Regions from separate parts of the Sphingomonas kaistensis genome, predicted to be linked through region 2. Evidence: predicted binding sites of a transcription regulator. Region 2 holds the regulator's gene; the other holds the start of a gene.
What was found. Region 2 encodes LexA, which represses DNA repair genes until DNA is damaged. Its sites were predicted from a motif close to GTTCCNCNCTTGTTCT; they were not measured.
Positions count from the first base shown of each region.

Region 1: a site for LexA is predicted at 1,529-1,544, ahead of V6R86_RS10685 (PA0069 family radical SAM protein). Genes of this name have one in related genera too.

Region 1 covers NZ_CP145607.1:2,180,590-2,183,779, forward strand. The annotation lists gene V6R86_RS10680 (lytic transglycosylase domain-containing protein) at 1-1,491, shown strand, start outside; gene V6R86_RS10685 (PA0069 family radical SAM protein) at 1,749-2,819, shown strand; gene V6R86_RS10690 (M28 family peptidase) at 3,006-3,190, shown strand, end outside.
Region 2 covers NZ_CP145607.1:1,687,821-1,691,010, reverse strand. The annotation lists gene V6R86_RS08275 (peptidylprolyl isomerase) at 1-548, shown strand, start outside; gene V6R86_RS08270 (aminodeoxychorismate/anthranilate synthase component II) at 566-1,138, shown strand; gene lexA (transcriptional repressor LexA) at 1,198-1,857, shown strand; gene V6R86_RS08260 (PRC-barrel domain-containing protein) at 2,014-2,577, shown strand; gene V6R86_RS08255 (hypothetical protein) at 2,642-2,800, shown strand; gene uvrA (excinuclease ABC subunit UvrA) at 2,935-3,190, shown strand, end outside.

The sequences.
Region 1 (3,190 bases), 490 kb from region 2:
CAGCGCCTCGCCATCGCCCGCGGCGCGTTGGCGACCCCGCCGCTCCCCCGCCGCGCCGCGCTGGTCCCGATCGGCTCCGCGCCGCGGCGCGGTCGGGCGAGCCCGGTCACCGGCGAACCCGCGGTCGATCGGCTGCGCAAGGCGATGGAGCCGCTGGTCAAGGTCGACGATGCGGCCGGCGCGGAAGCCCTGCTCACCGCATCCTTGCCGTCGATCAGCGCCGAAGCCCGCGCCGAACTCGGCCAACGGGTAGCGTGGATTTACTACGTGCGCGGCCAGGATGCCGAAGCGCGGCGCATGGCGGATTTGGCACGCAGCGCCTACACCCCGCCGCCGCCCCCGCCCGCACCGGTCGTGGTTCTGCCACCGCCAAGCGATCCGCTTGCCCCCGGCCAGATGACCGCGTCGGCGCCGGCCCCGCTCCCGCCGCTTCCGCCGCCCAGCATCTCGGTCACGCGAGCCCCGACCGGCCCTTGGGCGCAGCAGGCCGAATGGGTCAGCGGCCTCGCCAGCTGGCGGATGAACGATTGCAACACCGCGTCGCGCGCGTTTCGTGAAGTCGGTGAGCGCTCGCGGGAGGCGAGCCTTGCCGCAGCTGGTTATTATTGGGCGGCCCGCGCGGAAATGGCCTGCCGCCGTCCGGCCGCGGTCCAGCCCCTGCTGCGCCTCGCCGCCCGCGATGGTGAGAATTTCTACGGTCTGCTGGCGCGCCGCACCCTGGGTCAGGAAACCCGGCTCAGCCCGCTCGATCTTGGCCCCGCGGCCAATATCGCCCGCCTGCCCAACGTGGCGCGCGCAAACGAGTTGGTCCGCATCGGGGAGCGCGATCTCGCGGGCGAACTGCTTCGTCACCAAGCCCGGATCGGCACGCCCGCCGAACAATCCGCGCTGGTCGCCACCGCCGCCCGGCTCGAGCTTGCCGCCACCCAGCATTTCCTCGGCCACTTCGGCCAACCGGGCGCTCGGGTCGCGGCCGCTGCGCGCTATCCCGCCCCGCGCTGGGCGCCGCGTGAAGGGTGGCGGATCGATCCGGCGCTGGCGCTGGCCCACTCGCTACAGGAATCGTCCTTCCGCGCCGAAGCTGTCAGCCAGGCCGGTGCGGTCGGCCTGATGCAGGTGCTTCCCTCGACCCGCGATCTCATCGTTCGTGCTCGCGGCCTGCAGCCCGGCGATTTGCGCGATCCGGCGGTGAACATGGGCTTCGGCCAGGCCTGGATCGAATGGATGCGCAGCCATCCCGCGACCGGCGGGCACCTGCCGAAGGTGATCGCCAGCTATAATGCCGGCCCGCTTCCCGTCGGGCGCTGGCAGGTCAACGATCGCGGCGACCCGTTGCTGTGGATCGAATCCATGCCGTTCTGGGAAACGCGTTTCTATGTCCCCGCGGTGATGCGTAACCTGTGGGTGTATGAAGGCTTCTCAGGGCAGCCGACGACGACGCTCTCCGAACTGGCGCAGCATCGCTGGCCGACGTTCCCGGTTCGGCGCTGATCAGTTCCGGAACAGAAAGCCGGGCCAGCGCATCTGCGTTCCGCGCTTGATGCGCCGCTGATCGTCCTCGAACGCAAGCCTTTGTTCCTCCGCCATGCTCGGGCGAAGCACAGGATCTTGCGGCCGCTCGTTCTGGGAAAAGTCTTTCTTCTCCATGGCATGGTAATAGCATCGGACGATGACGGCTTGCCGGCACTTATGTTGCGTCTTGATGTCCGTGTTCTTGCTTCGTTCTCGCCAGCGCGTAAGATTGCAGCATGGCTGTCGAGTCGATCCAGGGGCGCGGGGCCACCCGCAATGCCGTGCCGACGCGCTTCAACCTGCCCGAGCGTCTGGTCGAGGGTGACTGGCTCGACGAGGTGGAAGCGCTCGACGGTGTCACCCAGCGCCGAACCACGATCACGGTAGAGCGGCCAAAGTCGATCCTCACCCGCAACAGCTCTCCCGACATCGGCTTCGATCGCTCGGTCAATCCGTATCGCGGGTGCGAGCATGGCTGCATCTATTGCTTCGCGCGGCCGACCCACGCCTACCATGACCTGTCGCCCGGCGTGGATTTCGAAAGCCGCCTATTTATTAAACCCGACGCCGCCAAGCTGCTTCACGCCGCCTTGTCGCGGCCGGGGTATGAGGTCGCGCCGATCGCGCTCGGCACCAACACCGATCCTTATCAGCCGATCGAAGGGCGGTTTCGCATCACCCGCTCGATCATCGAATTGCTGACCGAGACGGGCCACCCCTTCACCATCACCACCAAGTCCGACCGCGTGTTGCGCGATCTCGATCTCATCGCGCCGGCCGCCCACCGCGGGCTGGCGGCGGTGGCGCTGTCGGTCACCTCGCTCGATCCCGCGATCAGCCGCACCCTCGAACCCCGCGCGCCCGCCGGGCGAAAGCGGATCGCCGCGATACAGCGCCTCCAAGAAGCTGGCGTGCCGACCCTGCTCGCCGTCGCGCCGATTGTGCCGCAGATCACCGATCACGAGCTCGAGCGCATTGTCGCGGCTGGCGCTGCGGCCGGTGCCCGCGCCGCCTTTTACCTCCCCGTCCGCCTGCCGCACGAGGTCGCGCCGCTGTTTCGCGCCTGGCTCGACGATCATTATCCCGACCGCGCGGCGAAGGTGATGGCGACCATCCAGTCGATGCGCGGGGGCAAGGACAATGACCCCAATTTCTTTACCCGGATGCAGGGTCAGGGCCCGTGGGCCGATCTTCTCCGCACCCGCTTCGCCGCGGCGACCCGCAAGGCGGGGCTGGGAACCGGTCGGCTTACGCTCCGCCGCGATCTGTTTCGGGCGCCCGAGGGACGGCAGATGCGGCTGCTCTGAACCTTGCAATGTAGGACCGCGGCTGATCTATTTCTGGCGGTGATCGTCCTTCCGCCGCGCCGTCGCTTCACCATAGCGACCGTCCCGCCCTGGGACGAAGTGGACGAAGTGGACTCAATGGCAATTTTCCGGTGCCGCGGGTGGCCGCGATCTTGCTCCCACCGCCGACCGGCCTACAGCAACGCCATGCGTATCCTTCTTGCCGGCCTGCTCGCCGCGACCGCCCTTCCCGTCACCGCTCAGCCGACGCAGGACCCCGATGCCCGCATCGCCGCCCTGCGCACCGACGCGCTGAGCGACGACATGGCTTGGCGGATCACCGAAGACCTCACCACCGAGGTCGGCCAGCGGCTCGCCGGAACCGAAGCCGA
Region 2 (3,190 bases):
TGGTCGACGTCGCCGAAGTGATCCCCGCCGCCCCGGCCCCGCTGGCCCGCATCCAGGACCAGGTCCGCACCGACTTCATCGCCAAGCGCGCGCAGGACCGCGCCAATGCGGCCGCATCCGCCATCCTCCAGCAGGTCGCCCAGGGCCGCTCGCTGGCCGAAGCGGTCGCGGCCGCCGGTGTCTCCGGGGTCAAGCCCCCCGAAGCGGTCGAGCTGCGCCGCGGCGCTCTCGCCCAGTTTGCGCAACAGGGCCAGGACGTCCCCCCGCCGCTTCGCATCCTGTTCACCCTTGCGCCGGGCAAGGCGCAGCGCGCCGCGGGCCCCTCGGGCATTTACCTCGTCAAACTCGACCGGGTGGTGCCGGGCAACGCCGCCTCCAACCCGCAGCTGATCGCCGGTGAAGTCACCAACCTCCAGCGCAGCGCGGGCGAGGAACTGGCGCTGCAATGGCTCGCCGCCGCGCAGAAGGAGCTTGGGGTCTCCCGTAATGAGGACGCGATCCGCGCCGCCCGCAGCCGCATCCTCGGCGGCGGCGCCCAAGCGGAGTAATGGGGCGCCGGAGTGACGTGCACCTCCTTGTCGTCGACAATCACGACAGCTTCACCTTCACGCTGGTCGACTACCTTCGCCAGCTAGGAGCGACCGTGACGGTGGCGCAGGCCGACACGCTCACCGTCACGCAAGCGCTCGCCCACGACGGCCCGCTGCTGATCAGCCCCGGTCCCGGCCACCCCGCCGACGCCGGCATCTCGGTCGCGCTCGCCGCCGCTTGCATCGAGACCGCAAAGCCCCTGCTCGGCGTCTGCCTCGGCCACCAAGCGATCGCACTCGCCGCCGGCGCAGCGATTGCCCGGGCCGAGCCGATGCACGGCAAGACCGACCGCATCACGCACGACGGCAGCGGTTTGTTCGAGGGCCTCCCCTCTCCGCTCACCATGGCCCGCTATCACAGCCTCGTGGCGAACGACGTGCCCGACAGCCTCCACGTGACCGCCCACGGCAGTGACGGCACCGTCCAGGCCCTCGCCCACCGTACCGCCCCTCTTCACGGCATCCAGTTCCACCCCGAAAGCATCGCCAGCGAGCACGGCCTTGCGCTTCTGGCGAACTTCCTGCGCCTCGCTCACGCCCCCGCTTGACACCCCCGCATCCGTTCCTTACTCGTTCCCCGTCTGTTCACTACAGGGCCTCGTGAACCATGCTCACCGTCAAACAACGCGAACTGCTCACCTACATCGACCAGCAGCTCAAGGCGTCGGGCATCAGCCCCAGTTTCGACGAAATGCGTGAAGCGCTCGACCTCAAGAGCAAGTCGGGGGTCCACCGCCTGATCTCCGCGCTCGAAGAACGCCAGTTCATCCGCCGCCTCCCCAACCGCGCCCGCGCGCTGGAAGTGGTGCGCCTGCCCGACACCCAAGGGTCGGCCCCCGCCCCGACCGCCGCGCCGCAGCCGCGCGCCGTGGTTCCCGCCAACGATACCATCGACCTGCCGCTCGCCGGCTGTATCGCCGCCGGCACCCCGATCGAGGCGCTGCAGGGCCAGGACAGCTTTCCCGTCCCCGCCGCCCTGCTCGGCCCGGGCGAACATTATGCGCTGGAAGTGTCGGGGGACTCGATGGTCGACGAGGGCATCCTCGATGGCGACTATGTCCTGATCCGCAAGTCCGACACCGCGCGCGAGGGGGAGATCATCGTCGCCCTGATCGACGACGCCGAAGCCACGCTCAAGACCTTCCGCCGCGAAGGCCAGATGGTCCGCCTCGACCCCGCCAACCGCGCCCACGAACCGCAGCGCTACGACCCGCGCCGGGTCAAGATCCAGGGCAAGCTCGCCGGCCTCATCCGCCGTTACCATTAAGCCGTCGTCCCGGCGCAGGCCGGGACCTCAGTCCTAACGCGCTGGCCTCATCGGTTTCCTTTCGCCGATCTGCCTCAATCCGCCGCTGACCGGCGGAACGCCTTCCCACCGTGCCGCTTTATTCCTGCGTACCCATTTCGCAGGAGGACACCAGCCATGGCCTACGACCGCTTTTCCGACGACAATTCCCAGGATCGCGCCCTCGACGACCGCTACGACCGCGACCGTGATCGCTCGCGCAGCTGGGGTCGCGGCTTCTTCCGCGGCGGCCGCGACGACCGCGGCCCGTCCGACCGCTACCGTGACGATCGCGACACCCTCGACAGCCGCCGCGACAACACGCGCATCGCCCGCGACGACGACCACCGCGCCCGCCGCGGCATCCCTTACGACGAAACCCCCGACCTCATCGCCTCGAGCAAGGTCGAAGGCACCCCCGTCTACGGCCGCGACGACCGCCGACTCGGCACCGTCAAGGCACTGATGATCGACAAGGTCCGCGGCCAGGTCCGCTATGCCGTCCTCAGCCATGCCACCGGCTTCCTCGGCCTCGACGAGGAAGTGGTCCCCGTCCGCTGGGAAGAACTGCGCTATGACGAACGCCGCGGCGGCTATCGCGTCGACTTCACGTCCGACGACGTCGCCTACACCATCGAAAACCGCCGCCGCGACCGCGAGCACGGCCGCGATCTCGACCGCGCCGGCCGCGTCCGCCGCTAAGCCCCCCACCTTGCCCACCCCGCCAGCCCCGCTAGGGTCGGCGGGGCCGGGCCAGGGGGTGGGTGTGACCAGCAAGCTATTCTACGGCGACAATTCGAACGTCCTGCGCACGCAAATCGCGGACGCCGAGATCTTCCAGGGCAAGAAACCTGGTTTCCCGTTTGGCGACCCCGCCAGCGTCAGGCGAGCCAAACGCAAAGATGTAAAAGCTCAGATCGATTAAGGATTTGATCTAAGGCTGTAGGCCAATACGAACCACACCGACCCGCCTTGCCCTGAGCGGCCCTCGTTCCCATTTCGCCCTATCGCCAGCGCCTTGCGCTTGCTTCCAGAACGAAAACGGAACAAACCTCCTCCATGCTGACTCACATCACCGTCAAGGGCGCGCGCGAACATAATCTCAAAGGCGTGGACGTCTCGATCCCGCGCGACCAGTTGACGGTGATCACCGGCCTCTCCGGCTCGGGCAAATCCTCGCTCGCCTTCGACACCATCTATGCCGAGGGACAGCGCCGCTACGTCGAGAGCCTGTCGGCCTATGCCCGTCAGTTCCTCGAGATGATGCAGAAGCCGGATGTCGAGCATATCGACGGCCTCTCGCCCGCCATCTCGA